DNA from 2 places in the Bradyrhizobium sp. AUGA SZCCT0182 genome. Region 2 is predicted to be linked to the other one. Evidence: riboswitches for the same ligand, from Rfam matches in the RefSeq annotation. Region 2 holds a riboswitch; the other holds the start of a gene.

Region 1 (8,138 bases), on a different contig from region 2:
GCGTCGCCGAGATTGTTCGAGATCCGCGAGATCTGCAGCGCGTTGAGGCAGCGGAACGCGGCCTGCTTGCCGCCCTTGACCTCGAAGCCGACCAGGGTCGAGCCGGCGCGCATCTGCCGCTTCACCAGTTCGGCCTGCGGATGATCTGATCGCCCGGGATAGATCAGCCGCGAAATCTTCGGATGCTTCGCCAGCGCATCGGCCACCTTGCCCGCGGTCTCGGTCTGCGCGCGTACACGTACCGCCAGCGTCTCCAGTCCCTTCAGCAGCACCCAGGCGTTGAACGGCGACATCGACGGGCCGGTATGGCGCATGAAGTTATGGAGGTGCTCGGCGACGAACGCTTCCGAGGCCAGGATGATGCCGCCGAGGCAGCGGCCCTGGCCGTCGATGTGCTTGGTGGCGGAGTAGACAACGACGTCGGCGCCGAGCGTCAGCGGGCTCTGCCAGATCGGCGTGGCGAACACATTGTCCACGATCAACCGTGCGCCGCCACTGTGCGCGATCTCGGCAATCGCCGGGATATCGAGCACGTCGAGCGTCGGATTGGTCGGGCTCTCCAGGAAGAAGGACTTGGTGTTCGGCCGCAACGCGCGCTGCCACTGGTCGAGATCAAGACCGTCGACCAGCGTCGTCTCGATCCCGTAGCGCGGCAAGAGATCCTGCACCACGTAAAGGCAGGAGCCGAACAGGGCTTTCGAAGCGACCACGTGGTCGCCGGCCCGGAGCGGTGCGAGGATCGCGGTCGCCACCGCGGCCATGCCGGTCGCGGTGGAGCGCGCGGCTTCCGCGCCCTCGAGTTGGATCATGCGGCGCTCGAACATCTCAATCGTCGGATTGGAATAGCGCGAATAGATAAAGCCGGGCTCCTCGCCCTTGAATCGGGCCTCGCACTGCTCCGCGGAGTCGTAGACGTAGCCTTGGGTAAGGAACAGCGCCTCGGACGTCTCGCCGAACTGCGAGCGTAGCGTGCCGCCATGGACAAGGCGGGTTTCGGGACGATAGCGGGTGGTAGACTTAGCCTCAGGCATGTGACCTCCATCGTGACCACCATTGAAAATGGTCACAAAAAACCGGCCTGGAAAAATTTCCACAGGCCGGGATCACACGTGTCCCCGGCCTGTTTAGCGACTTATTTAACGTGGCTGCAAGCCGGCCGGCTCAAATCACCACGGGATAAGTCATGCTGATATTCCCTCGCGCCCTTTTCGTCAAGCCGGCCATCGGATAACCCCTAAATGCCCATATTTATGAGGTTTGGATGACATCTGGGTCATCCTCCCGGGCTCCCTTGAGGACCGCCGTGCCTTTCACGCTGCCGCCCGACGCCAACGGAATTCTGCCCGACCGCATGATCGCGGCGATGGCGGATGCGGGCCTGATCCTGCCGGCCTATCCCTTTGTCGAGAGCCAGATCCAGCCCGCGAGCCTTGATCTTCGCCTCGGCGACATCGCCTACCGGGTGCGCGCGAGCTTCCTCCCGGGGCCGGGTGCGACGGTCGCCGAGCGTATCGACGAGCTGAAACTGCACGAGATCGACCTCACTGACGGGGCGGTGCTGGAAACCAACTGCGTCTACATCGTGCCGCTCCTGGAGAGCCTCGCGCTGCCGCCGGAGATCGTCGCCGCCGCCAACCCCAAGAGCTCGACCGGGCGGCTCGACGTGTTCACCCGCGTGATCGCGGACGGCACCCGCCGCTTCGACATGATCGGCGCCGGCTATCACGGGCCGCTCTATGCCGAGATCAGTCCGAAGACGTTTCCAGTGCTGCTGCGCGAGGGATCCCGGCTGTCTCAAGTGCGCTTCCGCACCGGCGACGCCATCCTCAACGCGGACGAGCTGGACGCGCTGCATGAGGCCGAGCGGCTGGTCGATATCGACGACGCCGATCTCGCCAATGGCGTGGCGCTGAGCGTCGATCTGAGCGGCGCGAATTCCGGCGGTTTTGTCGGCTACCGCGCCAAGCGCCACACCGGCGTGGTCGATGTCGACCGCCGCGGCGGCTATGCGGTCGATGAATTCTGGGAGCCGATCGCGGCGCGCCCGGACGGCAGCCTGATCCTCGATCCCGGCGAGTTCTATATTCTGGCGTCGAAAGAGGCGGTGCAGATTCCACCGGATTACGCCGCCGAGATGGTGCCGTTCGATCCTCTGGTCGGCGAATTCCGGGTGCATTATGCCGGTTTCTTCGATCCCGGCTTCGGCTATGCCGGCGCCGGCGGGCAGGGCTCGCGCGCCGTCCTGGAAGTGCGCTCGCGCGAAGTGCCCTTCATCCTCGAGCACGGCCAGATCGTCGGCCGTCTGGTCTATGAAAAGATGCTGGCGCGGCCCGACGCCATGTACGGACAGCGCATCGGCTCGAACTATCAGGCGCAGGGCCTGAAGCTAAGCAAGCATTTCCGGTTGTAGCCTCGCTCTCCGTCATTGCCTGCGACAAACGCGAAGCGGTTGCGCAAGGGAGCGTTAGCGAAGAAGCAATCCATGCTCTCCACGCGTAGTGGCATGGCTTGCTTCGCTGGCGCTCGCAATGACGGCTGATATATGCTCGTCGCCAACAACGAATGAAGGCGGGAGAGAACATGAGCGGCGAGCAAGCAGCCCGGGAAGCGCAATGGGCGAAGTGGCGCAGCGTCGCCGATCTCTATCACGCGTTCTTCACCGGCCTCGTTCTCACCGTCGTCTCCCGCCGCGGCACGGCGGACGCCGCCGAATTCGTGTTCCGGGTGTTTCGCCGCCAGCAGCAGGAACGCTTCCTGCCGGGGCTGGAAAAACTCGGGCTCAGCCATCTGCCGCCGGCGGTCGCGGCTGCGCGGTATCATTATCTCTCCAACTGGATCGGCGGCGTCCATGTCGAATACATGTACGAGACCGATCGCAAGGCCTGGATCCGTTATCCGCCGCCGCGCTGGATCTGGCGGGGGACCGCGATCTGCGGCGTGCCCGGCGAAGTGTCGCGCGCGATGCTGCGGGGATGGCACGGCAATAACGGCGTGGCGCTCGGCAATCTCAATCTCGGCTTCGTCTGCACCAAGCAAAGCGTCGAAGGCCAGGATGGCCTCGAAGGCTATTACTGCGAATACGATCATCCGCTCGACCTAGATGCGCGGATGGTGTTCGCGCGGCATCTCGAAGCGCCGCGCTTCGATCCCGCCACCGCGCCGGCATTGCCTGTTGCAGGCTGGCCGAAGCCGCGGTTGGAAAAGGCCTATCGCAACTACGCGATGGAATATGTGAAGACCGCGGCTCCCGTGATGGTGCAATGCTTCGGCCCGGAGGATGCCCGATATCTGTTGCACCTCACCGGCAAGCTGATCGGCATGCAATATTTCGACGAGATCGCGCAAAACCTCGGGGCGAGCCGCGGCGGGCCGAAGGAATTTGCCAGCTTCCTGCGTGCGCTGTTCGAGGCGCAGGATGATGCGGTTGAGATCAGCGAGTCCAATGGTACGTTCGAAATCCGGCAGCAGAGCTGGAAGCTGATGGCCGATGTCGGCGATTATCACCCGGCCTGCGCCAGTGTCCTGCAGGGATTGTTCGAGGGTCTGGCGGCCGGCTGCGGCCGCCATATTCCGGTCCATTTGAAGCCGCCAACCGGCGGAAAGGCACCGTTCGTCTGGTCGATCGGCTAAAGAGAGCGCGCTCGCCTGCAATCGCGCAGGGCCCCATTGCGTTGCGCGCACGCGGAATCAGGCCTTGCCGTGCTAGGAAACAGCTCGGCGCAGCGAGATAATGCGCCCAAAATATTGAATGGGCGCGCGACCTTAAGGTTGCCTTTCGCGCGCGGGAGCAGAAATGTCCGATATCGGCGTTGCCGAAATTCCCGTCGACGAGGAAGAACGTCCGCTGCCGCCACCGCCGCCGCCGGCGAAGAACGCGCTGATCGACGGTCCGATCCTGCGCACGCTGCTGTGGCTCGCCTGGCCCAACGTCATTGCGCTCTCGGCCGGCACCTGCGTGGTGATCGCCGAGACGTCCTATATCGGCCGGTTAGGGGTGGAATCGCTGGCCGCGATGGCGCTGGTGTTTCCCTGCGTGATCCTGACCATGACGATGTCAGGTGGCGCCATGGGCGGCGGCGTTGCGTCGGCGATCGCGCGCGCGCTCGGCGCCGGTGATACCGAGCGGGCGTCGGTGCTTGCCGCGCATGCCTTGCTGATCGGCCTCTGCTTCGGGCTCGTCTTCATGCTGGGCATGCTGATCTTCGGCCCCAAGTTGCTGGAATTGCTCGGCGGCCGCGGCAACGTGCTGACGCAGGCGATCGGCTACACGCAGATATTCTTCGGCGGTGCTGTCGTGCCGTGGCTGATGAACACGATGGCCGGCATCCTGCGCGGCACCGGCAACATGAAATTGCCGTCGCTGCTGATGCTCATTTCCGCCGTCTGCCAGATCATCCTTGGCGGCACGCTCGGTCTCGGCCTCGGGCCGATTCCGCAGTTCGGCATGCGCGGCGTCGCCGCCGGTTCGCTGATCGCCTTTATGGTCAGCATCTCCGTGATGACGTGGTATCTGTTTTCCGGCCGTGCGCGCGTCGTTCCCAAGCTCATCGGCCTGCGGATTCGCTGGGCGATGTTCATCGACATCCTCAAGGTCGGCGCCATCGCCTGCTTCTCGCCGCTGCAGTCGGTGCTGACGATCAGCATATTCACCTACATGCTGGCGGGTTTCGGCACCGAGATCCTGGCCGGTTACGGCATCGGCGCGCGGCTCGAATTCATGCTGACGTCGATCGCCTTTGCGGTCGGCATCGCGACGGTGCCGATGGTCGGCATGGCGATCGGCGCGCAGCGCATCGCGCGGGCCCGCAGGATCTGCTGGATCGCGGGAGGCGTGGCCTTTGTCGGGGTCGGCGCGCTTGCGACCTTGATCGCGATCTTCCCCGACATCTGGGTCAAGCTCTTCACCGACAATGCGGGCGTGCGCGCCGCAAGCCGGCAGTATCTGTCTACGGCGGCGCCGATGTATGCCTTCCTCGGCCTCGCCACGACCTGCTATTTTTCATCGCAGGGCGCGGCCAAGGTGCTCGGCCCCGTGCTGGCGCAGACCGCGCGGCTGGTGTTCATCATCATCGGCGGCTGGTGGCTGTCGACGCACGATGCCACCGCCACGGACTACTTCATGCTGACGGCAGCATCGATGATGCTGCTCGGTCTGCTGTCCTGCGCAAGCGTGATCCTGACGCGGTGGGGACCGAAGCAGGGTCCCCTTGCCAAGGCTCGTCCGGCGCTGTCGTAGCTCAGCGCCGCCGATGACGCCGGCCGTGACGGCTGCCACCCATATTGGCCATGCGCATCAGCTGCGGAATCATGCTCATCATCTCGCCGCCGCCAGGGCCGCCGAGCATGCCCATGATGTCGCCGCCGCCCATGCCGCCCATGTTGACGCCATAGCCGTCGGCCATGCCGCCGCCATAGCCGCCACCGAAGCCGCCGGGGATTCCACCGCCGCCCATCATGCCACCAAAACCACCGCCTCCACCTTCCATCATGCGGCCCATCATCGGCCCCATGGTCTGCATCATCATGCCAAAGCGGCGCTTGCCCATCTTCGCCTTCATCATTTCCAGCATCGGCGCCATCTGAGTCATCATGTCGTCGCCGCCACCGCCACCGAAGCCGGCGAATTGCGCTTTCGCCGGCGTCGTCGTCAGGGCAAACAGCAGCAGCAGCGTGGCCGCCTGACACACAACCTTGTCAGCTCCAGTCATGGTTCGACCTCCCAATGCGCCGCGGCCCGCGGAGGCGGTGCCATCCGGGCGCAAATGGTGACGCTAGGAGCGGACGAAAGGCTGATCTGTGCGACAGATCACGGTGCTCGGCGTCGGGCGGTGAACTCGGTATTGACACGCCAGCTCGCGCCGTTGTCGGCGGAGATCTCGCCGCGCCAGAGGAACGAGTTAGGTGTGATCTCGGAAAAACTCCAGCGCATCAATTGGCCGTCCGGCCGCGTGCCGTGCTGCACGATGTCACGGCCTTCAGCACGCCCGATCATCTGCAGAAAACTTCGCGCCACCGGGTCGGTCCACTGGATCCGCCAGGCGTCGATATCGGGATCGTAGACCCGCAGCGTCGTGCCATAGGAATTGATCTTGGCGGTGGCGTCGCCGTGGCGCCCTTCGCCACGCGGCGGTACGATCCAGACATCCTGTATCGCGCGGCCTTCCAGCGCCCAGCCGAAATGCCATTCACCGGCGCGGCGGCGCTCGCGGCCGTCGTCGGCAAATTGCCTGACGTCAAGATCCCAGGAGCCGATGAAGCGTCCGTACAGGTCCATCTTGCCGGCGCGGTCGGCTGAGGGACCGACCGCGCCGAGCGCTTCGAGAAACGCGGAAATCATGCCGCGGCTTTCCCAAGCGCGTTCTGCATCGCCAGCGCCGCCTGATCCATCTGCGCGTTCATGTAAGGCGCGATTTCATGCGGCAGCACGTCGACGGTCCAGGCCAGCCGGCTGCGGCCGTTGCCTTCCGCGGTCACCTGCACCGAGGCGCTGTGCTGTTTGATCCGTTCGCTGACGACAGCATAAACCAGCCGCCGCCGTGCATCGTCGCAATCGACCAAAAGTTCGCGCGCCACCGTGCCATTGGAAAACGTCACGATCCGCGCGTCGCCGTCGAGGCGGGTGTCGAGCACGAAGCCGGGCACCAGCCGCGTATGCAACGCCCCGAAGTCGCGCACCGCGTCCCAGACGTCATTGGGATTGGCGTCGATGATGATGTCCTTGTGGATGGAAGCCATGAGGCAGGGTCCTTCAAATGAGAATGAGAGGCATCGGTCCGTAGGGTGGGCAAAGGCGCACTTCGCGCTGTGCCCACCATCTATCCACACCGTTGTCTTGAATGGTGGGCACGCTTCGCTTTGCCCACCCTACGGTGCGCACCTACGTACAAACCGCCTCGACATTGTTGCCGTCAGGATCGATCAGGAACGCCGCGTAGTAGGTCGGGCTGTAATCGGCCCGTGCGCCCGCGCCCCCATTGTCGCGGCCACCGGCCTTCAGCCCCTCGGCGTGGAATTTCTTGATCGCGGCATGATCGGGCGCGCGGAACGCGACATGGGCGCCGGTGCTGCCAGCGCCCTTGTGCAGATGCAGCCAGAGCGCGGGTTGGTCCTTGGGGCCGAAGCCGGCGCCGGAATCATCGCGCGAGCACAGCACAAAGCCGAGGGGCGCGAGCGCTGCCGTATAGAAGCGCACGCTGGCGTCGAGATTTCCGACGCGTAATCCGATGTGGTCGTACATTGCTGTTCTCCAGTGAGAAGTGCGCGCGGGAATGCCGCGCAACCTGGAGAAACCCTAGCTAGTTGAGGGCAAGCCGTTCTTGGAGAATCTTGCGCTTCCCCCGCGAGGCCTGGCGGAACCGCAGCGGCGAGGCACCGGCGGCGCGGTGGAACGTGCGCACGAAATTGGAGAGGTCGCCGAAGCCGACGTCATAGGCGATGGCGGTGATCGGGCTGTCGTCATCGGCCAGCCGCCGCGCCGCATGGCGCAGCCGCGAGCGCAGCAGATATTGGTGCGGGGTGACGCCGAGCACGTCGGAAAACAGCCGCAGGAAATGGAACGGGCTGATGCCGGCTTGCGCGGCGGCATCTTCCAGGTCGATTTCGCGGTGCGAATTGGCATCGATCCACAGCGCGGTTTCCACCGCGCGGCGGCGGTCGCGGGCGGCGTCGGGACCAGTCTTGCGTGGCTTGCCGGAAACCACCTCGACAAAGCGGCTGGCGAACACCTGCCCGATCTCGTCGAGGCCGATGTCGCTGTTGCCATCTGCCGCCGCCTGCGCCAGTTCGCCGAGCACCATCAGTTCCGGCAGCGGCGGCGCCGAGCCGATCTGCCAGATATCCCTGGCTTCGCTGATCGCATCGACCAGTTCCGGCCCCAGGAAGAACGACAGGCACTCGTCGCCGCAGACGTGATCATGGGTGCAGGTATATTCGTCGCCGGGATGGCCGATCAGCACCGATCCCGCCACCAATTCACTGAACTTGCCGCGGCAGTGCAGGCCGAAACTGCCTTTGCGGACATACGAAATCGAGTGGCAGCGGTGCAGCTCGGCAAAAGGCTTATCGCCGGGTCCCGCGCTGCAGCGGAAATCGGATACCGAAATGGATTTGCGCTCGAGCAGGGTGGTCGCGGCCATCCC
Region 2 (23,508 bases):
CACACAGCCGGTCCAGCGCCGAAGCGAGTGCCGCGGGATCGCCGGGCTTCATCAATATCCCTGTGTCGGCGGAAACTTCGAATGGAATTCCGCCAATCAAGGTCGAAACAACCGGCAGGCCGCTGGCCATGGCTTCCAGAATGACAAGTGGCAGCGTATCGGCGCGCGAGGGAAAGACGAACAAGTCGACGCTCTGATAGAGCGCGCGCAATTCTTCGCGGGTGATGAAATCGGTGAATAGAATCTTTTCACTGCTGGCAGGCATGCCGTTGTCAGCAAGGAGCTGCGCATGCTCCTTCTGCGAGCGGATAGCACCGGCGACGACAGCCACAGCCTTTTCGCGCATGAGGGGCAGGGCTCTGAGCAGAACGTCCAGGCCCTTGTTTGCCGTGTGGTTACCCACATACAGCATGAGTGGACGGTCCGCCGGAAGAGCGAAGCGTGCGACCAGTCGTTGCCGCTCTGCTTCTGAAACAGGAATCGTGAAGTAGGGGTCCACGCCATTGGATACGACGCGAAGATTGCGAGGATGGACCCCCATGCCGGATAAAATGGGTTCCTCCTGGGGCGAGAGCATCAGGACTCTCGCTGCGTTCTGCGCCACGTGAACGACCGGTCGACGCACCAGCAATTCCAGCAATGGCTTTTGCCAGGCAGGGGCACCAAAGCCTTGTGAGAATTCATTGAATTCGATGAACCCGTGCGTTGAAATCACGTAGGGGATTTTTAGCTCGTCGCAGGCCCGCGCCGCAGCCTTGAGCGCACCCGGTGGATGTGGATTGTGAAAATGAACGACATCGAACTGTCCCTGGCGAAGCCATGGCTTGATATTCGCTCGCCATGCGAGAGTGACGGCTTGCCGCGGCAGCACGCGCCGCAGGGGCAGAAGGGGATTTGCTGCCTTTTGACGAACTATGCGCAGACCGTTCTCGACGGTTTCGCCGTTGTCCTCGGCCATCAGCAACAGCGCGCTGTCGATCTGCTTTGCGATTCGCTCGGTCAATTGGATCGCAGCCGATACCCCTCCGCTTGCCTTGAATGTCGGTGGTGTGATGACGACCGCGGCAACGCGCAGCTTGGTGGCCGTCACGTTAGTCCATCCTCCATCCGATTTGTCCATGCGCGATGCATGCTTTCGGCAAGCGAAATAGACGGAGCCCAGCCGGTAACTTGTTTCAGTTTCTGAGTTGACGCCTTCAGCATCGGACGATCGACAGCGCGCACACGAAGTGGGTCCTGCTGAATATCGACTGTCACTCCGGCCGCCGTCCCGATCGTCGCGACGACGTCACCCACGGAGTGCGTGTTTCCAGTGCCAAGATTCGAAATCAGCGGGCCGTCCTCGAAAGCATCGTGCCTGGCGAGGGCGCGGAATCCGTAACCAACGTCGCTGACGTCGATGTAATCCCGGTGGGGGAACAGGTTTCCCAAGGCCAGTTGGTGGTTACCGGAAGCGAGCTGGCTGATGATCGCCGGTACGAGATGCGGGTTGGTCTCACCGGGCCCGACGACGTTGAAAAGTCTGACGATGATGCCGCGGACCTTGTTTTGGTTGTGGTAATGCCTGACAAAATGCTCGCCGTGCAATTTTGTGTAGCCGTAGACATCGACCGGGCCGAGGTCTTCGTCGCGTTCCAGATGCGCGTCGGGCAATGGTCGGTAGACGGCGGCCGATGAAGCGAAGACGAACTTGGTCCCGGCCGGAGTTGCGTTCAGCAGATTGACGGTTCCCGCCACGTTGATTGCGACCGCATTCCCGGGTTCGGCTTCGCATGCTGGAATGAAATGAACTGCAGCCAAATGATAGATTATCGACGGCTGTATCTTCTTGAGCAATTCCGAAACCGCATCCGCATCCCGGATATCCTGCCGGTGCAGTACGAAAGCTTGCTCGTCCATTTGCGCCAGACGATGTTCACCGCTGGCCATATTGTCCAATACGTGAACTTCGCAATCTCGCTGGGCGATCAGCTGGCGCACCAACTCCCGGCCCACGTATCCGTTCCCGCCCGTTACCAAAACCAGACCTTTAGTCATAACAAGCGTGCCTTGGAGTGAAAAGTTTCGAATGGCTGATTGGAGCGCACTCTCTGGATAAGGAATAAACCTCTACGAGAGTCAACAGCTAAAAGTCATGCCTTCGGGGGCGTTAGCGTTCCCTGATTTGTCCCGAGCTGCGAGCGATCTCATCTGTCATCGGACACAGCAGCGTCTTTGTTCAGAAGCCGATGCATCAGTTGCCGGTATGAGTTCAACGCGGTTGGTCGTGCATAGCTACGGGCAATCTCGGTCGCCCGCCGACCCTTCTCTTGGGTATTGCCGGCGGCCGAAGCTGCAAACTCGACGGTACGAGCAATTGCGGCAGGATCTTCGGGTTGTACCACCCAGCCCAAGTCATGTTCCTGCACGAGAAGAGCAGCCTCCGCATCTGGCTCGGAGCAGATTATAACTGGTCGTCCCACAGCGAGCAGATTGTAGATCCGGCTTGGTACAGACACGCCGGTATTGTTTTTACGATACGGGATTATCCAAATGTCGGCAGCCGACAAGAATTCTTCCAGCTCCGCTTCGGGTACGCGCTCAATCAAAGTGACGTTACGCAGGGGGGTCGCCGCCTGCCTTTTCTTCAATGTGGTCCAGCCGACGCCCTCGCCCGAAAACAGGAAGTGAATGTCCGTATTGTGTTCCAGTATTCGAGCAGCTTCGAACACGGAGTTGGGGTCGTGAGTGAATCCCGCGTTTCCAGACATGGCCACCAGAAATTTGCTTCCGCAGCGGATACGAAAGGAATTTTCGGTGACAACTCGATGTTGAATAGGAAGCGTTGGCCAATTCGGGATAAAGACGATCTTGCTTGGCTGCATGCGTGGATAGGCCATCAACAGCACATTCATATCGCGCCCGATGGTGACGACAGCGTCGAGCCATTTGAACAAGACAGAGTTCGCCCAACGCATGATTTTTGTTACTATGGAGCGGGGATGCAGAATACCGGCCATGACAAGCGTGTCCGGATAGAAGTCATGAATAATAAGTGCCGCGGGGATTTTGCGGAGCCTCGCTGCTACAGTTACGGCGTACGGAACTGTGAAAGGCGTCGTAACGCAAAGGATGGCGTCCTCGCGGCGGGCGTGCTTCAGGATGGCAAAGAACACCTGTAATGCGAACAGGACTGCGGCAAGCGATCTCGAAACCAGCGCTGATTTTCCTGGCCACCAGCTCTTTATCTCAATAATTGTGGGGAAGGATGACTTCGGGGGCGCCTTCGAGTTGGAGCCGGGCGAGCCCGACAGAACGGTGACGTCGCAGTCGCGAGCCAACTCCTCGGCGATCTCAGTCATGTAGGCCGAGGTCGTACTCGGAAACGGGGCATAATGCTGGGAAACGAGTAGGATTTTCCCAGCGCTCTGCACCCGGGGGCCCGGCAGTATCGAACTGTCTGGCGCCCGATGCTGGTGCCGATTTCGCGTGAGCCCGTCGTAGAGTTCGACGACGGAGTTCCCGATGATTTTGGCTGACAGTTTTTCGACGACGAGCTTTCTCGCAGCTTGTCCGTAACGGTCGCGAAGCTGGGACGAGTTCGCCAGGCCAAGGATCGCCGCAGCAAGTGCCAATGGATCCTCGATAGGCACCAGGACGCCGGTCTGATCATGGATGACAACTTCGCGGCAGCCGGGAGCGTCGGTAGCAATCATCGCTCTGCCACAGGCTGCCGCTTCCAGCAGACTCATCGGCAGGCCTTCTCGATGCGACGGCAAGACGGCAAAATGGCAACGCTGCCAAAGCGAGACGATATCGTCGATGTGCCCAAGCCAGGTGATTCCCGGCCGCTGGCTCCATTCCTGCGCTTCTTCAACCTGGACCGAGGCGGGGTTGGCTGGATCGGGATTACCGGCAATGATCAGGTTTATATCGTGACCTTGTTCTCGCAAGATGCCGTGGGCGGCTACCAGCGCCCGAATTCCTTTGTCGGTTAACAAGCGCCCGGCGAACCCCATCGTAATTGGGCCACTCGGCTCCGGCAGTGGCTGCAACACATCAGTGTCGACGCCGGATCCGGGGATCAGGACAATTCGACCGTGCTCTATTCCAAGGCTTTCGAGAGCGGACAGATCGTCGGGATTCTGGACGAGAACAACGCTTTGCTCCCTGTTGAAGAGCCAGGGAAGGAGAGTAGCCATGCTTCGTTTCAGAAGCCGTGTTCGCCAAGTCACCGAGGTAAAGATGTAGCCCAGGCCGGTGATTGCGTTAACAAGCGGGATTCTTCTTCCCAAAGCTGCAATCGATCCATACACGCAGCATTGCAAACCGGAGTGATGAACGATCTGCGGCCTGATCTTGCTTTCAAGCCGTCGAAGCGCAGCGATGGTCGGTACTGCAGCAAATGGAGATAATCCGCCTCGGCGGAATGGGATCCGATGAAGCGTGAAGCCCTCTGCTTCTATGGCGGTTGCGCCTTTGTCGACGCGCGTAGCCACGTGCACTTCATAGCCCGCGGCGCGCGCAGCTCTCGCCATCGGCAGCCGGTTGAGCAAAAACGCGAAGTCTTCGTTTACCACGTATAACAAGCGCGGGCGCGCGGTAGTCGTTGCGAAAGCCATGCAACTCACATCGTTTGATCTGCTGTTAGAGCGGTCCCGCACCCATTCGGGCTGATACCACATTGAAATGGACATCGATGCCGTGGGCGTCGAAATGCCGTGCCACCCTACGCCGTTCGGGCTTCGAACTGAAGGGATCACGCCATCATTGTTGCCAAGGTTCGCAGATGGTATTTATCGTCTCGTTAGCGAATTGTGTCCTGCGAGGATGAAGCAGGCTTTGCTTCCTCGCCGCGTTCTGCGGCGGGCAGCTGGCGTTTCCGTTCGCGTTCCCTCATGAACTCGTCGTACTTCGCGGTGCCCGGCCGCGGTGGCGCGTCCGCCGGCACGCCTCCGGCCCAGGCCGGAATGGCGTCGCTGACCCCGGCCGAAATTTTTTCGTTGATGGTCCCGCAGCCGCTCAGGGAGCAGGCCGCGAACGCGACGGCAACGAGGACAAGGATATGGCGGGCAAGGATCGACATGGGCGGCAGGTTACAACTTAGACCTTTAAGGATGATGGATTTGAGGCCGCCTTGCGGCAGGGCACGACCTGCCGCTTATTTGTTGACACCAACATTTTATTTGTACAAATGTACAAATGGAACGAAGGCCGGAGACGGTCGGGCCGGCCGGTGGGTCTCGAAGCGGGGACGGTGTTATAATACTGCCAGCGACCTGACGCAGGGACGCCGCCGGGGAACGTGCCCGTCCAAGGAAACGCGCCCTTCGTCCGATTGACAACAAGCCGCGGTGAGACGCCATGTCGTGGCGCTACCCGGCCGAAAATTTGGGTTATGGTGAGGCAAGGGCCGGGGACTCGGCTCAAGGCACAAGACCGATCAGGGGGAGAAAATTCATGTCTATTCGTCGTCAATTGCTGCTGGCTGCAGGCGCCGTCGCCGGTGTGCTGGCTGTTATACCCGCCAAGGCGCAGGACGCCGTCAAGATCGGCCTGATCCTGCCGATGACCGGCGGGCAGGCCTCGACCGGCAAGCAGATCGACAACGCCGTCAAACTCTACATGCAGCAGAAGGGCGACACCGTCGCCGGCAGGAAGATTGAGGTCATTCTGAAGGATGACGGCGCGGTCCCCGACAACACCAAGCGCCTCGCCCAGGAGTTGATCGTCAACGACAAGGTCAGTTTCATCGCCGGCTTCGGCGTGACGCCGGCAGCCCTTGCCGCGGCGCCGCTGGCGACCCAGGCCAAGGTCCCGGAAATCGTGATGGCGGCGGGCACCTCGATCATCACCGAGCGTTCGCCCTATATCGTGCGCACCAGCTTTACGCTGGCGCAATCGTCGACGATCATCGGTGATTGGGCCGCCAAGAACGGCATCAAGAAGGTCGCGACGCTGACCTCCGACTACGCGCCCGGCAACGATGCGCTGAACTTCTTCAAGCAGAACTTCACCGCCGGCGGCGGCGAGATCGTCGAAGAGGTCAAGGTGCCCCTGCAAAATCCGGACTTCGCGCCGTTCCTGCAGCGCATGAAGGATGCCAAGCCGGATGCCGTGTTCGTGTTCGTGCCGGCAGGGCAGGGCGGCAACTTCATGAAGCAATATGCCGAGCGCGGCCTCGACAAGGCGGGCATCAAGGTGATCGGCCCCGGCGACGTGATGGATGACGATCTGCTCAACGGCATGGGCGATGCGGCGCTCGGCACCGTCACCGCGCATCTGTACTCCGCCGCGCATCCGTCCGCGATGAACAAGGATTTTGTCGCAGCCTACAAGAAGGCCTATAACCAGCGCCCAGGCTTCATGGCGGTGGGCGGCTATGACGGCATCCATTTGATCTATGAGGCGCTGAAGAAGACCGGCGGCAAGACCGACGGCGATGCGCTGATCGAGGCGATGAAGGGCTTGAAGTGGGAGAGCCCGCGCGGCCCGATCTCGATCGATCCGGAAACCCGCGACATCGTGCAGAACATCTACATCCGCAAGGTCGAGAAGGTCGACGGTGAACTCTACAACGTCGAATTCGCGACCTTCGAGGCAGTCAAGGATTCCGGCAAGACGAAGAAGTGACCGAAGGTCATCCCGGGGCGCGCGCGAGCGCGAACCCGGGATCTCGAGATTGTAGCGCGAGATTCCGGGTTCAGCGCTGTGCGCTGCCCCGGAATGACGACATCTCCCAAAGGCTCTAGAGCTTTCACCTGAATGACCACGCTCTTCACCATCCTGTTCGACGGCGTCGCCTACGGCATGCTGCTGTTCGTGCTGGCCTGCGGGCTGGCCGTGACGCTGGGGCTGATGAACTTCGTCAACCTCGCCCATGGCGCGTTCGCGATGACCGGCGGCTATGTCTGCGCCGTTCTGGTCAACAATTCCGGCTGGCCGTTCTTTGCGGCGCTGCCGCTCGCCTTCGTCGTCAGCGCCGTGATCGGCGTGGCGCTGGAGCGCACGCTCTACCGCCATCTCTACACACGAAGCCATCTCGACCAGGTGCTGTTCACGATCGGCCTCACCTTCATGTCGGTGGCGGCGGTCGATTACATCATGGGATCGTCGCGCATCTTCATCAAGCTGCCGGCGGCGCTCGAGGGCCAGTTCGATTTCTTCGGCGTCGGCATCGGCCGCTACCGGCTGATGATCATCGTGATCTGCGGCCTGCTCACGGTTGGGCTGCAATTGATCCTGGCGAAAACCCGGTTTGGCAGCCGTTTGCGCGCGGCGGTCGATGATCCCCGTGCCGCCAGCGGCCTCGGCATCAACGTGCCGCAGGTGTTTGCCTTTACCTTCGCCTTCGGTTGCGGGCTTGCCGGTCTGGGCGGCGCGCTCAGCGCCGAAATTCTCGGCCTCGATCCGTATTTTCCGCTCAAGTTCATGATCTACTTTTTGATCGTGGTCACCGTCGGTGGCTCCTCCAGCATCACCGGGCCGTTTCTGGCTTCGCTGCTGCTCGGCATCGGCGACGTCGCCGGCAAATATTACGTGCCCAAGATGGGTCCATTCGTCATCTACACCATCATGATCGTGATCCTGATCTGGCGCCCGAACGGTCTGTTCGGCCGCACCGCGGCGCGGTGAGCCGATATGAACGCGCTTCCCGAAGTCTCGTCTCATGCCATGGCCCGCTCCCGCTGGCGCGGAGGCGAAATCGCGTTCTGGGTTCTGGTGCTGGCCTGCGCATTCCTGTTTCCGTCGCGCTATCTGATCATGACGGACATCCTGCGGCTGGCACTGTTCGCGCTGTCGCTCGATCTGATCCTTGGCTATGCCGGTATCGTGTCGCTCGGCCATGCCGCTTTCTTCGGCGTCGGCGCCTATTGCGCCGGGCTGCTGGCGCTCCATGGCATCATCACCGAACCGGTGATTGCATTGGTCGCGGCCGGCCTCGTTGCCATGGTGCTCGGCTTTCTCACCAGTTTCCTGGTGATCCGCGGCGTCGACCTGACGCGGTTGATGGTGACGCTCGGGATCGCGTTGCTGCTGGAGGCGCTGGGTGAGCGTTTCTCCAACATCACCGGCGGCACCGACGGCCTGCAGGGCATCGAGATGGCGCCGATCCTTGGTACGTTTGCCTTCGACATGTTCGGCAAGACCGGCTTCTTCTACTCGCTGATCGTGCTGTTCCTGCTGTTCCTGCTCGCGCGCCGGGTGGTGAACTCGCCATTCGGCCTGTCGCTGCGCGCGATCAAGAACAATCCGCTGCGGGCGTCCGCCATCGGCGTGCCGGTCAACCGCCGCCTGATCGCGATCTATACGCTGGCCGCGTTCTACGCCGGCATTGCCGGCGCGCTGTTCACCCAGACCACGGCGCTGGCCTCGCTCGACGTGTTCGCGTTCGAAAAATCGGCCGATCTGATGCTGGTGCTCGTGCTCGGCGGCACCGGCTATCTCTATGGCGGCCTGATCGGCGCGGTCGTGTTCAAGATGCTGCAGGAATTCTTCTCCACCATCACGCCGCAGTACTGGCTGTTCTGGATCGGCCTCGTGCTGGTCGTGATCGTGCTGGTCGGCCGTGACCGCATGCATCGCTGGGCGTTGTGGCTGCCGAACCTCGTGATCCGGAAAATCGCCGGGCGCAAAGCCGTCGTTGCCGTTCCCGAAAGTGACGCGCCATGACGATCGCGCTGGAAACCAAAGGACTGGAAAAATCATTCGGCGGCCTGCGGGTCACGCGCGATCTGTCGCTGCGGGTCGAGCAGGGCGCCCGCCATGCCCTGATCGGGCCGAACGGCGCCGGCAAGACCACGGTCATCAACCTGCTCACCGGCGTGCTGCAGCCAAATGCCGGGCGCATCCTGCTCGAAGGCAGCGACATCACCGATCTGCCTGTGCACAAGCGGGTGCTGCGCGGCTTGTCGCGCACCTTCCAGATCAACCAGCTCTATGCCGATCTGACGCCGCTGGAGACCATCGGGCTTGCGGTGTCCGAACGGCTCGGCCGCGGCGGCGACTGGTGGCGGCGGATGGGAACGCGGGGCGATGTCAACCAGGAGGTCGCCGAGACGCTGTCGCGCTTTCACCTGCTCGACGTCATGAACGAGCTCACCGCGACGCTGCCATACGGCAAGCAGCGCCTGCTCGAGATCGCGGTCGCGATCGCGACCAAGCCGCGGGTGCTGCTGCTCGACGAGCCCGCCGCCGGCGTGCCCGAGAGCGAGCGCCACGATATTCTGGCGGCGGTCGCAGCGCTGCCGCGCGACGTTACGGTCCTTCTGATCGAGCACGACATGGATCTGGTGTTTTCGTTCGCCGACCGGATTTCGGTGCTGGTCAACGGCGCCATGCTGGTCGAGGGTCCGCCGGACGAGGTGGCACGCGATCCCCAGGTCAAGGCGGTCTATCTCGGCGAGGCTGCCGATGTCTGATCTTCTAGCCATCAACGGCCTGCGCGCCGGCTACGGTGAGGCGGTGGTGTTGCCCGGCATGTCGCTGACACTGGGCGAAGGCCAGGTGCTGGCGCTGCTCGGCCGCAACGGCACCGGCAAGACGACGCTGATCAACTCGATCGTCGGGATCACGCGCCGTTTCGGCGGCACCGTCGCGCTTGGCGGGGTGGATATCACGCCGATGCGGCCGGACCAGCGGGCGCGGGCCGGGATCGGCTGGGTGCCGCAGGAGCGCAACATCTTCCGCTCGCTGACGGTGGAAGAGAACATGACCGCGGTGGCCCAGCCCGGCCCATGGACCGTCGACAGGGTTTACGAAATGTTTCCGCGGCTGAAGGAACGCCGCAGTAATTTCGGCAACCAGCTCTCCGGCGGCGAGCAGCAGATGCTGGCGATCGGCCGGGCGCTGACGCTCAATCCGAAGGTGCTGCTGCTGGACGAGCCGACCGAGGGGCTGGCGCCCATCATCGTCGAGGAGCTGCTGCGGGCGCTCGGCACCATTACCCGCGCCGGGGGCATCTGCTCGATTATTGTCGAGCAGAATGCCCAAAAGATTCTGGGGTTGGCCGACCGGGTTGTGATATTGGAACGCGGCGCGATCGTGCATGATGCGGCTTCCAGCGTGTTGAAGGCCGATCCCGCGGTGCTCGAACGCTATCTCGGCGTCGCCGGCGCCGCACATTAGATTTCTTTCTTTGGGAGTAAGACCATGCAGCGAACCAAAGCCCCGTTCCGTGCCGACGAGGTCGGCAGCCTGTTGCGGCCGCAGCGCATCAAGGAGGCGCGCGCAAAACTGGAGAAGGGTGAGATCACGGCCGAGGACCTGCGCAAGGCCGAGGACATGGAAATCGAAAAGGTCGTGCACAAGCAGGCCTCGCTCGGCCTCAAGCTCGCGACCGACGGCGAGTTCCGCCGCTCCTGGTGGCATTTCGATTTTCTGAGCCATTTGACCGGCTGCGAATTGTACCACCCTGATCAGGGCATCCAGTTCGCCGGCGTCCAGACCCGGCATGACGCCATCCGCGTCATCGGCAAGCTCGACTTCCCCGACAACCATCCGATGCTCGATCACTTCAAGTTCCTGAAGAAGCATTGCGACACCGCGCATGTCACCGCGAAGATGACGATCCCGTCGCCCGCGGTGTTGCATTTCCGCGGCGGCCGCAAGGCGATCTCCAAGGACGTCTATCCCGATCTGGAAACCTTCTTCGAGGATCTCGGCAAGACCTACCGCAAGGCGGTGAAGGCGTTCTACGACGCCGGCTGCCGCTATCTGCAGTTCGACGACACCGTGTGGGCCTATCTGTGCTCGCCGGACGAGTTGCAGAAGGCGCGCGAGCGCGGCGACAATCCCGACGGCCTGCAGGAGATCTATGCCCGCGTCATCAACTACGCGCTGGCCGAGCGGCCGGCCGACATGATCGTCACCACCCATGTCTGCCGCGGCAATTTCCGCTCCACCTGGATTTCCTCCGGCGGCTACGAACCGGTGGCGGAGACCATGCTGGCCGGCACCAATTACGACGGCTATTTCCTGGAATATGATTCCGACCGCGCCGGCGGCTTCGAGCCGCTGCGTTATCTGCCGAAGGGCAACAAGGTGGTCGTGGTCGGCGTCATCACCTCGAAGTTCGGCGAGCTCGAGAACAAGGAAGACATCAAGCGCCGGCTGTTGGAGGCCGCGAAATTTGCGCCGCTTGAGCAGCTCGCGGTATCGCCGCAATGCGGCTTCGCCTCGACCGAGGAAGGCAACATCCTGTCCGAGGAAGAGCAGTGGGCCAAGCTGAAGCTCGCGGTCGATGTCGCCAACGAGGTGTGGGGGAAGTAGGTTCATAACTCCGCGTCGTCCCGGCTCTCTAAATCCGTCGTCCCGGCCTTGAGCCGGGACCCATACGCCGCGGCCTATCGGTGAGAACGCTGGCGTTAGAGACCTTCTTTGACAATAACTGCCGCGGCGTATGGGTCCCGGGTCAAGCCCGGGACGACGGCCGTGTTTGTTGTTGAAGCGTGGTCTAAACGCAGTTTCGCATTCTCGCGACGCATTGCGCCCGAGCTTTGCCAGAAACTTCCCGCCCTCTTCAAACAGAGGGCGCAGGGAAGACCGGGTGCGCGCTGCACCCGCGGTCTCGCGTGCGGTTTGCACAAAACAAAGTGCACACGAGCATACAGGGCAGCGGAGAACACCCGGCCTTCCCTGCGCAATGGCTTTACGGCTTATGCCGTGCTCTCCCCGGAGACGAGTTCTTGGTTGACTCCGTCGCTGCCGTTCCCGCTTGCGCTTCTCCAACAGCTTGACGCCTGCAACGGGCGCCAGGACCACACGGTTTTGCCGTACGCTTATCCACGCCGTCGTCGAGGCGTAAACCAGCGTCCACCGCAACCCGTCCAACGTCCGTGACGACGGCCGACGCCCTCTGAGTGGGACGGGATGGGCCTAGATGTGCCCCTGATTTGGGTCGAAGGAAAGGAGAATATTTTTGATTTTCAGAAATTTATGACTTGACATCATTTCTGATAATCGCAACTGATTTGCCCGTCGGGTCGTTTTGTCGCGCCTGCTGTGCCCGTCCGCGGGCATAGGCCTCCCAAATGGAACCGGCGGCCATTCAGAAAGTTTACATGGGGTGGAGGACACCATGCGCAAAGTCTTCTCACTGTTGGACGACGAACAGCGGCAGGCTCTCATTGAGGTTGTTGACCTCGGCACGGCCGTTGCTTCAGCCGGGCTGATCGTGTCGCTCCTCAACGTGTTCGTCGATCTGGTGACGTGAACCGCCTGAGCCATCGGGTGGGTGGGAGTTTCTGGTTAGCCCGCTTCGAGGGCCGGAACGATTCGTGCTTTCGGTTTGAACCTGGAGGTGCGTTATGAAACACGATCTGATTCATGAGGACGCTGCGAGAGAAGCGCTGCCGACCGAGAAAGAGCGGAACTACGGGATGCTGACCGCTGGGGTTATGGCCCTGGTGGCTGTTGGAATGGCAATCTACTGGATTGTGTAGAGCCTGCCGGATTTCCCAAAGCGCCGGCGTCAGGAGATATCGCGAGGAAGTTTCCAATCGGGCCGCGGGTCGCAGGGCTCTTCGACCCTGGCGACGTGATAACCGCTCGGAATCACTTGGCCGCCTTCCTCATCCGCAACCGGAACGTCCGTCACAAGCCCCTCTATCAGGGCTGCTTCCCAGACCTCTTTCTCGGTAGGGAAGGCACTTCCGATCTGCTTGTCGCCTTCAAATAGCGCATACATCGGGCCTCCTAACCAAAACCCCGCCAGCTACACGTGTAACTGACGGGGCTTTTGAGATGATATTTCCGGTGGATTTCTCCCTCGTTGTATCACTCGAACAATCAACGTGCCCGGAGAAAAGTCGTTCCTATGTTCCTGCCGATTCTTTTTGTGGCTGGAAGCGGACATCGAGCGGGGAACCAGGGCAATTGAGAGGCCGTTTGTTTCGGTACGCGCAACGCACGAGTGTGCTTTGGGGGCTCCGGAGAAACGCCATGATCCGTAAATTAGCTTCGGGCGAATACCGGCTCTATTCCCGCAAGATCAATCCCAAGACCGGGAAGAGACGCAATCTCGGCACCTTCAAGTCCCGCGCCGCGGCTGAAAAACATGAACGCGAAGTTCAGTATTTCAAGAGGCATTAAGCACGGAAGCATCGATAGGAACTCTCCAGCACCGATGGTGTTTTTGCATCAACCAACGAAGGAGGGATCATGCCGCGCGGCGACAAATCTGCCTATACCGACAAGCAAAAGCGTCAGGCCGAGCACATCGAGGAGGGCTACGAGCAGCGCGGCGTCTCCCACGACGAAGCCGAGCGTCGGGCCTGGGCTACCGTGAACGCTGAAACCCATGGCGGCAAAAAGAGCGGGTCCGGGCGAGGCAAGAAGGTGGACCACGCCCCGTCCCGCAAGGGCGGCAAGCTCGGTGGAAAGGCCGCCGCCAAACGCCCGGCGGCGGAACGTTCCCGGTCGGCGAAGACGGCGGCACAGACCCGTAAACGACGTGCAGCTTAAGGAGGCGAGAGATGGCCAGTTGCGAGACCTGCGGAAATTCGTACGACAAGGCTTTTCAGGTCGTGATGAACGGCAAATCGCACACTTTCGATAGCTTTGAGTGCGCCATTTTTGCCCTTGCACCAACAAGCAGTGTGGAACGCGCATCGTCGGTCATGGCCTCGAAAAGGCCGGCACCTTCTACTGCTGCGACCATTGCGCTCAAAACGACGGGGTCAGCGGGTTGCGCGACCGTCTTTGATACCGCGATGTCGCTGCAACGAGGATGACGGCATTAAGCCCGCCGGATTCACGCCCGGCGGGCTTAATGGTCGCATCTAAGTTTTAATGAGGTTTCCCGGTCAGGCCGTCTTGGCAAACATCGTGAGAACGCCGTCGGCGATGTTGATGGCCACGACTTGTGACGAAGTCAGGCCCTTGGCCTTGAGCACCGATGCCGCTTCCGGCGTCGCGTCGATGGACTTGCGAAGCGACTGAATGTCTTCCTCGCGGGTTTGAGCCACGAGTTCGTCGACCTTCGAACGTACCGCCGGCTGCAGATCCTTGACGTCGACGACCTGGATGCTCCGGATGACGGTGCTGGACTGCGAGGGCTGCGCCTCGGATTGCGAGGGGCTTCCCTGGGACTGCGAGGGGGTTCCCTGTGCCTGCACGATGGCTGGCGCGCCCAGAGAGAGGGCGGCAATGATGACGGATGCCGTAACGATGCGCATGCTCACTCCTTTTCAGTTTGACTGAAGGGACTCCTATCCACGAAGTTTGGTTGGGGTCTGATTCCGATGTGGCCATTCAGTGAAACCAATGCGGCTGCAATGCGCGCGTCCGAGCCTGCCGGTTCCGGGCCAAAGGTTCCGATTTTCCCGTCGATGTTGCGCCCTGTAGCGCGCTCAGCCCACCTGACGCACGCGAGGCTGTGTCAATCACTCGTGCGAAGCATCTGCAACTCGGCAATGCGTTTGTCGGCGCGGCGGAGCCGCCGGCAAAGCTCGCGGTTGATATTCTGCATCACCATCACATAGGCGTGGATGTCGGCTTTGTAGCAGGCGTAAAGTTGCCGGGCGGTGAGTTCGTACAGCACGGTCGGGCTCTCCGCGACGACGGTGGCTGACCGGTCCTGCATTTCGATCAGCGTCATTTCGCCGAAAAAATCTCCGGGCTCGAGACCCGTCATGCGCAGGACGCGCCCGGACTCCAGCAGCTTGCTCACCACCAGCTGGCCGGAGTGAACGATGAACATCGATCGACCCGCCTCGCCTTCCGCGACGACCGTAGCGCCGGCGTCGAAGCGGCGCTCGGCCAGCATTGAGATCAAAAGATCGAGGCTTGCGTCTGAGAGGCCACCGAAGAAAGGCGTGGCGAGCAGGAACGCTTTCAGATCTGGGGAGCTGACAGCCATCGGGCCAATATACCCGCGCGCCCGGCGGCGGCAAGCGGGCCAGGCCCGATGGGCCGCTCAGCGAGGGCGGAGGCGGCCCGTCGGCTTGCTTCGGCGAGGCCAAGATGGGCACGGCGCCGACGCGCCTGTGCCCATCATCCGGTTCGACCGCAATGACGATTTCAGCTCGTCGGCATCACGTAGGCGTAGATCCGACCACGCGAGACCGGCGCTTCCCGGACCCGGTTGCCGTTGTTGCCGGAGATCATGATCGGGTTGCCCTTGGCGTCGATGCCAGTGATCACGCCGACATGGCCGCCGCCGCGGCCCCTTGTCATCACGGCGATGGCGCCGACCTGCGGGCCGGAGACGCGCTGGCCGTAGCTGGCGAACGATTTCGCCATGTCCGAGCCGGTGCCGCGATAGCCGGAATGCTGCAGCACCATGTTCATGAAGCGGGCGCACCACAGGCTGCCGCGCCCGGTCGGGTTACCGCCAAGATACCGGCGCGCCTCGGCGACGACGTTGGAGGAACCAAAGCTGCTCGGCGCCATCACGCCGCCGGGCGGCGTCAGGGTCGAATTATGATCGGTAACGGTTGCGCTGGCATCAACGTTTGCGTTGGCATCGGCAAAGCCGCCGGCCTGCATTTGCGCGACACCGCGCTCCCAGCGCGACAGGCGCGCGATCTTCCGGTGATGGTGGCGGGCGTAATGCCGTGCATGGTGACCGGCGTGGTAGCCGCGGACGTGGCGCCCTGCGCCATGGTGGGGCCGGGCTGACGCCGGCGTGGCAATGACTACGATCGAAACCGAACACAACGCCAGCGCAAGGACACGAAGCGACCGGCGAAACGCAAACAACTGAAGCATCTTTGATCCTCTATGACACACCACAATCCCGCAACGTTCGTGGACAAACGAACGCGGCGACGGGTTTGAATTTTTGGCTGTGGCGGGAGGAAGATTTCATGCGGCGGTGCGGAAACGATTCCGGGGTGATTCCACGCCCATTTGATGGCCAAAAAGAAACGAGCCTGCCGCATTGCGGCCCAGAGCATTAACTGCAATTTTCGAGGCCGGAGAACGCGCCAAAACCAAGAGGAACCTTAAATGCCCCATGCCGTCACCAGCGATAATGTCCGCCTGCATTTCGAAGAAGCGGGCACGGGAACGCCGATCATCTTCCTGCATGAATTCGCGGCCGACCACACCAATTGGGAGCCGCAGATGCGCTACTTCTCGCGCGGCCACCGCTGCATCGCCTATTCGGCGCGGGGCTATACGCCTTCCGACGTGCCGCCGACATCGGACGTCTACACCTACCAGCATTTCTACACCGACGCGCTCGCGGTGCTCGATCACCTCGGGATCGCAAAGGCGCATTTCGTCGGGTTGTCGATGGGCTCCTATTCGTCGCTGCAGGTCGGCCTCAACGCCCCGGAGCGTGCGATGTCGATGACGCTAGCCGGCGTTGGCTCCGGCTCTGCAATCGAAAATCTCGAAGCCTTCCGCAAGCAATGCGTTGCCAATGCCGAGCAGTACGAGAAAATCGGCTCGGTGGAGGTCGCCAAAGTGACGCGCGAGGCGCCGAGCCGGATTCCGTTCCTGGTCAAGGACCCGCGCGGCCACGCCGATTTCTATGCCGCGCTGGCGCGCCATGACGCCAAAGGCTCGGCCAACACCATGCGCAGTTTTCAGGGCGGCCGCCCCTCGATCTACACCCTGACCGACGCGATCCGCAACGTGCCGACGCCGGCGCTGATCATCTGCGGCGACGAGGACGACAATTGCATCGAGCCGAGCCTGTTCCTGAAGCAGCATTTACCGGCGGCGGGACTGACGTTCTTCCCGAAATCGGGACACGTGCTCAATTTGGAAGAGCCCGCGCTGTTCAACGAAATGGTCGAGCGCTTTATTGCGCTGGTCGAGGCCGGGAGGTGGCCGGTGCGGGATGCAAGGTCGATGGTGGCGGGGTAGCCTCTTTCCGTCATTCCGGGGCGTGCGTAGCACGAGCCCGGAATCCATTGAGCGACTAGTTGCGTGGATGAATGGATTCCGGGCTCGCGCTACGCGCGCCCCGGAATGACGGCGGGCGTCATTTCCCCTTCTCCGCCCGGCTCAGCAAAAACACACCCTGCTCGCCGAACATGTTCCAGAACCACCACGGCAAATTCAGCCGCAACGGGCGGCCGTAGAGATCGAGGGCGACCGCGCGCTCCATCTTGACGTTGATCTGTTCGCAGAGCTGCACGAAATCCTTGATGGTGCAGAAATGGATGTTCGGCGTGTCGTACCAGGTCGCGGGCAGGTTTTCGGTGCGCGGCATGTGGCCGCCGACCAATAGCTGCAGACGCATCCGCCAGAACCCGAAATTCGGGAACGAGACGATGGCGCGATGGCCGATCCGCAGCAGGTTTTCCAAGACCACCCTCGGCTGCCGGGTCGCCTGCAGCGTCTGCGACAGGATCACGTAGTCGAAGGCGTCGTCGGGATAATTGACGAGGTCGGTGTCGGCGTCGCCCTGCACCACTGCAAGGCCCTTGGCGACGCAGCGGTTGACGCCCTCGCGCGACAGCTCGATGCCGCGGCCGTCGATGCCGCGGCTTTCCAGCAGCTGCAGCAGTTCGCCATCGCCGCAGCCGACGTCGAGCACTTTGGAGCCGCGCTGCACCATTTCGGCGACCAGCAAATGATCGCTGCGATAGTTCCCGGTGCGGCCGGGTGTGACGCCCGTGAGCGGCAACGCCTGTTGGATACTCATGACGCAGCGCCACCATTTTCGAGGCCACGCGCCTTGCCAGCGGACTCCAGGAAGGCACGGGAGATGTCGAAGAATTCGGGCACGTCGAGCAGGAAGGCGTCGTGACCGCGATCGGTTTCGATTTCGGCGAACGACACCCGCGCGCTCGATGCGTTGAGCGCATGCACCAATGCCCGCGATTCCGAGGTCGGGAACAGCCAGTCTGACGTGAACGACACCACGCAGAACCGCGTCTGAATGCCGGAGAACGCCTTCGCCAGCACGCCGTCATGATCGGCGGCGATGTCGAAATAATCCATCGCCCGCGTCAGATAGAGATAGGAGTTGGCATCGAAGCGCTCGACGAACGACGAGCCCTGATAACGCAGATAGCTTTCGACCTGGAAATCAGCGTCGAACGAAAATGTCGGCAGATCCCGGTCCTGCATCCGCCGCCCGAACTTGCGATGCAGCGCGGCGTCCGACAAATAGGTGATATGCCCGGCCATCCGCGCCACCGCGAGGCCACGATGCGGATGCGTCCCCTGATCGACATAGCGTCCACCATGCCAATCCGGATCGGCCATTACTGCCTGCCGGCCGAGCTCGTGGAACGCGATATTCTGCGCCGAATGGCGCGTGCTGCACGCGGTCGGGAGCGCGGAGAACACGCGTTTCGGATAGGCCGCGGTCCATTGCAGCACCTGCATGCCGCCCATCGAGCCCCCGACAACACAGAGCAGCGTGTCGATGCCGAGGCGGTCGAGCAGCATGGCCTGCGCCCGCACCATGTCCGGTATCGTGACGACCGGAAAATCCAGTCCCCACACCTTACCTGTCGCGGGGTTGGTCGAGGCCGGACCGCTCGAACCCATGCAGCCGCCGATCACGTTGGAGCAGATGATGAAATACTTGTCAGTGTCGAGAGGACGGCCAGGACCGACCATGATTTCCCACCAGCCCGGCTTGCCGGTCAGCGGATGCACATTGGCGACATGCTGATCAAGCGTCAGCGCATGGCAGATCATGATGGCGTTGGATCGCCCTGCATTGAGCTTGCCATAGGTCTGGTAGGCGATCTGGAAGGGCGCCAGATCGATGCCGCAATCAAGCCGCAGCGGTTGATCGGCGCCGAACGCCGCCACCAGCGAACTCGGATGGTCCGCCTCGTGCGCGCGCTCCTCGGTATGCACCGAGGAGCTGGCTATCGACTGAACGTTTGTCATTTCGGCCACCGACCTCCCAAAGGGAGGCCCTCCCGGACAGAAATCAGGCCATAAAAAAAACCCGGCCTGAACAAAGGTTCGACCGGGATCACTTCTGTCCCCGGCCTGTTTAGCGAGTTGTTTAACGTGGCTGCAAGCCGGCCGGCTCAAATGACCACGGAATAGGCTAAAGCTAGTCCGAAGGGAGCTTTTCGTCAAGGCGGGCCATGGTTAACCGGCCGGGCGCGCCATCATTGCCGATGTTTCTCTTTGCTTTCGGCGGCCGTCTTTCCTAATCAATGCCCTTGTATTTGCCGGTGATTTCGGCCCCCGGCGCTAAAGGCTAGAACATGTCCAAGGGACCCTCGAAGGCACCCCCCGCCCCGCCCTCCCTCGCGGTGCTGCGCCTGGAGATCGACAGCATCGACGAGCAGGTTCACCGCCTGCTGATGGCGCGCGGCGACATCATCGATCGGCTGATCCAGGTCAAGGAGACCCAGGAAGTCGGCTCCGCGTTCCGCCCGGCGCGCGAGGCCGACATGATGCGGCGGCTGGTGGAGCGTCACCGCGGCATTCTCCCGATCGACACCATCGAGAGCATCTGGCGCGTCATCATCTCGACGTTCACCTACGTCCAGGCGCCGTTCTCGGTGCATGCGGACGTCTCGGTCGGCGAATCCGCGATGCGCGATTCGGCGCGGTTTCATTTCGGATTCGTGGTGCCATACGTCGGGCATTTCAGCGCGCAGGCCGCGGTCGAAGCGGTGGCGAAATCGAAGGGCGATCTGGCGCTGGTCTCGGCGACGTCGAGCCGCACGCCGTGGTGGATTGAGCTCGAAGCCGACGGCGCGCCGAAGATCATCGCGCGGCTGCCGTTCCTCGAACGCGCCGACCATCCGGCAGCCTTGCCGGTGTTCGTGGTCTCGCGCGTCGCCGACAACGCCATGGTGACCGAAGTCGAGACCTGGAGCGTGCGCGTCTCCGGCTGGAACGCCGAGATTGCGCGCGCGCTGGCGCCGCTTGCCGAAATCGTCGCCGTCCCCGATACCGCCTTCGATGGTGCGGCGCTGCTGGTGTCGATATCAGGCATTGGCCTGGAGAAGATCAAAACCGCTTTGATCGAGGCCGGCGCGTCGGTGCGCTCTTCGGCCCTCGTCGGCAGCCACGCAACACGCTATACGGTGCCCCCGAACGGGGCGGCCAAATCCTGAATAGACGCCCTACGATCCGGAGCCAGAAGATGTCCCGCCCCGTGCCGAACCCCGGCATTCTCGATATTGCGCCCTACACCCCCGGCAAGAGCCCGGTGGCCGAGCCCGGCCGCAAGGTGTTCAAGCTGTCCGCCAACGAGACGCCGTTTGGCCCGTCACCGAAGGCGCTGGCGGTCTACAAGGACGCGGCTGGTCATCTGGAGGACTATCCGGAAGGCACCTCGCGGGTGCTGCGCGAGGCGATCGGCCGCGCCTTCGGGCTCGATCCGAACCGCATCATCTGCGGCGCCGGCTCGGACGAAATCCTCAACCTGCTGGCGCACACCTATCTCAAGCATGGCGACGAGGCGATCTCGACCAGCCACGGCTTCCTGGTGTACCCGATCGCGACCATGGCGAACGGCGCCAAGAATGTCGTGGCGGCCGAAACCAATTTCACCGCCGATGTCGACGCGATCCTGAAGCTGGTCACGCCGCGCACCAAGATGGTGTGGCTCGCCAATCCGAACAACCCGACCGGAACCTACATTCCGTTCGACGAGGTCAAGCGGCTGCGCGCCGGATTGCCTGATCATGTGCTGCTGGTGCTCGACGCCGCCTATGCCGATTACGTGTCGCGCAACGATTACGAGCTCGGCATCGAGTTGGTGGCGACCACCGAAAACACCGTGGTGACGCATACGTTCTCCAAGATTCACGGGCTGGCGTCGTTGCGGATCGGCTGGATGTTCGGCCCGGCGAACATCGTCGACGCCGTCAACCGGATTCGCGGGCCTTTCAACGTCTCGACGCCGGCAATGCTGGCGGCGGTGGCCGCGATCGAGGACACCGCGCATGTCCAGATGTCGAAGACCTTCACGGAGCACTGGCGCAACTGGCTGACGGAAGAAATTTCCAAGCTCGGCCTCAAGGTGACGCCGAGCGTGGCGAATTTTGTGCTGATCCATTTTCCGCAGGAAAAGGGCAAGACCTCGGCGGACGCCGACGCGTATCTGACAAAACGCGGCCTGGTGCTGCGGGCGCTGAACAATTACGGCCTGCCGCATGCGCTGCGCATGACCATTGGCACCGAAGAGGCCAACCGCCTCGTCGTCGACGGCCTCAAAGACTTTGTGGCGGGCAAGTGAGCATCACGTGAGCACTGAACCTCTCTTCAAACGCGTCGCGCTGATCGGCTTCGGCCTGATCGGCGGCTCGATCGCCCGCGCCGCACGCGCGCAGGGTCTCGCCGGCGAGATCGTCACCTCGGCACGCTCGGCCAAGACCCGCGCGCGGGTGGAAGAATTGCGCGTGGTCGATCGCGTGCTCGAAACCAACGCGGAAGCGGTCAAAGGCGCCGACCTCGTGATCCTCTGTATCCCCGTCGGCGCCTGCGGACCGGTCGCCGAGGAGATCGCGCCGTTCCTCGAGCCGGGCGCCATCGTCTCCGACGTCGGCTCGGTCAAGGGCGCCATCGCGCGCGACATGGGCCCGCATATTCCGCAAGGCGTCCATTTCGTTCCCGCCCATCCCGTCGCCGGCACCGAGCACTCCGGTCCCGATTCCGGCTTTGCCGAACTCTTCATCAACCGCTGGTGCATTCTCACGCCGCCGGAAGGGACCGATCCCGCCGCGGTGGAAAAGCTGCGCGAGTTCTGGGCCGGCCTCGGCGCCAAGGTCGAGATCATGACGCCGGATCATCATGATCTCGTGCTCGCGATCACCAGCCATCTGCCGCATCTGATCGCCTACACCATCGTCGGCACCGCCGACGAACTGGCGCAGGTGACGTCGTCGGAAGTGATCAAATTCTCCGCCGGCGGTTTTCGCGATTTCACCCGCATCGCAGCCTCGGATCCGACGATGTGGCGCGACGTGTTCCTGGCCAACAAGGAAGCGGTGCTGGAAATGCTCGGCACCTTCAACGAAGACCTCTCAAAACTCACGCGCGCGATCCGCCGCAACGATGGCGAGGCGCTGTTCGAGCATTTTACCCGCACCCGCGCCATCCGCCGCGGCATCGTCGAGATCGGCCAGGATTCGGCGGCGCCCGACTTCGGCCGCCCGCACGCGAATTTAACGAAGAAGCCGGAGTAGACCGGCTCACGACGGAGTGAAGCATGATCATCGACCATTCGAAGCTGCTTGGGCTTGCCAACCGCATCGTCACTGCCGGCGGCAGTTCGCCGACGGAAGCCGCCATCGTGGCCGAGCATCTGGTCGAGGCCAATCTGCGCGGCCATGACAGCCATGGCGTCGGCATGCTGGTCGCCTATGTGCGCGACCTCGACGCCGGCACGCTGAAGATCAACCAGACGCCCGAGATCGTCTCGGACACCGGAACCATCTCGGTATGGGATGCCCGCGCCGGCTACGGCCAGGTGGTCGCGCGCCAGGCGGTGGAATGGGCGATTGAGGCGGCCAGGAAACACGGCGTCGCGGTCAACGGGCTCCGCAATGCGCACCATATCGGCCGGGTCGGCACCTATGGCGAGATCGCCGCCCGCGCCGGCATGGTGGCGCTGCATTTTGTGAATGTCGCTTCGGGTTCACCCGGCGTTGCGCCCTTCCGCGGCCGCGAAGGAAGATTCCTGACCAACCCGGTCTGCATCGCGATCCCCGGCACCGACAACAACGAGCCGATCCTGCTCGATTTCGCCACCAGCCGCGTGGCGCTGGGAAAAGTGCGGGTGGCGCATAATGCCGGCAAGCCGATGCTTGATGGTGCGTTGCTCGACCATGCGGGCCAGCCCACCACCGACCCTTCCGTCATGTACACCGACCCGCGCGGCGTGGTGCTGCCGTTCGGCGAGCACAAGGGCTCCGGATTGGCGCTGGTGTGCGAACTCCTGGCCGGCGCCATTGTCGGCTCGCCTAGCGTCACCACATCGACGCCGCCCGAACGCGGCATCATCAATGGCATGCTGAGCATCGTGATCGACCCTATCAGGCTTTCGACGCGCGACAGCATGATGGCCGAGATCGACGACATGATTTCCTGGGTGAAATCGGCCAAGCCAGCGGAATCGGAATCGCCGGTGCTGATCGCCGGTGAGCCCGAGCGGCTTGCGCGGGCGCAGCGTATCGCCAAAGGCATCGAAATCGATGACACGACCTGGGGCCAGTTGACTGATATCGCCGAGCGCTATCAGATCCGGATCGATAGCTGAGCAACTCCGTTTGGGCGCATGCAATGAAGTCCTCTGCCGGCGGGATTCAGCTAACGGCGCTCGATCCCGCCGGCTACCGGCATATGCCCTGGAAGAACGGCGGCGGGGTCACGATCGATATCGCCGTATCCATGCTCCCTGGATTCGCGCCGGGCAGTTGGGAAGGAATCGTCTGGCGTTTCAGCCGGACCGCCATCGTGACGCCGGGCGCGTTCTCGGATTTGAGCGGCTATGACCGCCAGCTGGCGCTGGTTTCCGGCGAGGGGCTCGTGCTCGGGACACCCGTTGGAGAGATCGACGTCAGGCAGCCGTTCAGGCCGGTCCGGTTTACCGGCGAAACCAGTATTGTCAGCCGGCTCGAAGCCGGATCCGTCGAAGTCGTC

The links. Region 2 has a riboswitch for S-adenosylmethionine ahead of JQ611_RS18050 (homoserine O-acetyltransferase). Riboswitches for the same ligand answer to the same signal wherever they lie in the genome.
Region 1: it holds a riboswitch for S-adenosylmethionine, as region 2 does, so the genes downstream of both, JQ611_RS40275 (O-succinylhomoserine sulfhydrylase) here and JQ611_RS18050 (homoserine O-acetyltransferase) in region 2, are expected to answer to the same signal.

What each region holds. Positions count from the first base shown of each region.
Region 1 is NZ_JAFCLY010000076.1:366-8,503, forward strand. It holds gene JQ611_RS40275 (O-succinylhomoserine sulfhydrylase) at 1-1,031, opposite strand, end outside; SAM riboswitch at 1,104-1,183, opposite strand; gene JQ611_RS40280 (2'-deoxycytidine 5'-triphosphate deaminase) at 1,262-2,410, shown strand; gene JQ611_RS40285 (hypothetical protein) at 2,581-3,630, shown strand; gene JQ611_RS40290 (MATE family efflux transporter) at 3,794-5,236, shown strand; gene JQ611_RS40295 (hypothetical protein) at 5,238-5,708, opposite strand; gene JQ611_RS40300 (hypothetical protein) at 5,807-6,337, opposite strand; gene JQ611_RS40305 (SRPBCC family protein) at 6,334-6,735, opposite strand; gene JQ611_RS40310 (VOC family protein) at 6,878-7,237, opposite strand; gene JQ611_RS40315 (AraC family transcriptional regulator) at 7,296-8,135, opposite strand.
Region 2 is NZ_JAFCLY010000015.1:105,724-129,231, forward strand. It holds gene JQ611_RS17950 (glycosyltransferase family 4 protein) at 1-1,090, opposite strand, end outside; gene JQ611_RS17955 (NAD(P)-dependent oxidoreductase) at 1,087-2,037, opposite strand; gene JQ611_RS17960 (glycosyltransferase family 4 protein) at 2,187-3,341, opposite strand; partial or broken gene JQ611_RS17965 (glycosyltransferase family 4 protein) at 3,468-4,601, opposite strand; gene JQ611_RS17970 (hypothetical protein) at 4,787-5,065, opposite strand; gene JQ611_RS17975 (ABC transporter substrate-binding protein) at 5,440-6,612, shown strand; gene JQ611_RS17980 (branched-chain amino acid ABC transporter permease) at 6,745-7,614, shown strand; gene JQ611_RS17985 (branched-chain amino acid ABC transporter permease) at 7,621-8,652, shown strand; gene JQ611_RS17990 (ABC transporter ATP-binding protein) at 8,649-9,401, shown strand; gene JQ611_RS17995 (ABC transporter ATP-binding protein) at 9,394-10,107, shown strand; gene JQ611_RS18000 (cobalamin-independent methionine synthase II family protein) at 10,132-11,250, shown strand; gene JQ611_RS42480 (hypothetical protein) at 12,059-12,193, shown strand; gene JQ611_RS42485 (hypothetical protein) at 12,288-12,422, shown strand; gene JQ611_RS18005 (hypothetical protein) at 12,452-12,667, opposite strand; gene JQ611_RS18010 (hypothetical protein) at 12,922-13,071, shown strand; gene JQ611_RS18015 (plasmid stabilization protein) at 13,141-13,443, shown strand; gene JQ611_RS18020 (hypothetical protein) at 13,455-13,712, shown strand; gene JQ611_RS18025 (hypothetical protein) at 13,785-14,156, opposite strand; gene JQ611_RS18030 (Crp/Fnr family transcriptional regulator) at 14,360-14,839, opposite strand; gene JQ611_RS18035 (TIGR02594 family protein) at 15,001-15,690, opposite strand; gene JQ611_RS18040 (alpha/beta fold hydrolase) at 15,931-16,797, shown strand; gene metW (methionine biosynthesis protein MetW) at 16,916-17,581, opposite strand; gene JQ611_RS18050 (homoserine O-acetyltransferase) at 17,578-18,786, opposite strand; SAM riboswitch at 18,875-18,954, opposite strand; gene JQ611_RS18055 (chorismate mutase) at 19,116-19,976, shown strand; gene hisC (histidinol-phosphate transaminase) at 20,006-21,103, shown strand; gene JQ611_RS18065 (prephenate/arogenate dehydrogenase family protein) at 21,111-22,052, shown strand; gene JQ611_RS18070 (malate/lactate/ureidoglycolate dehydrogenase) at 22,076-23,125, shown strand; gene JQ611_RS18075 (HutD family protein) at 23,149-23,508, shown strand, end outside.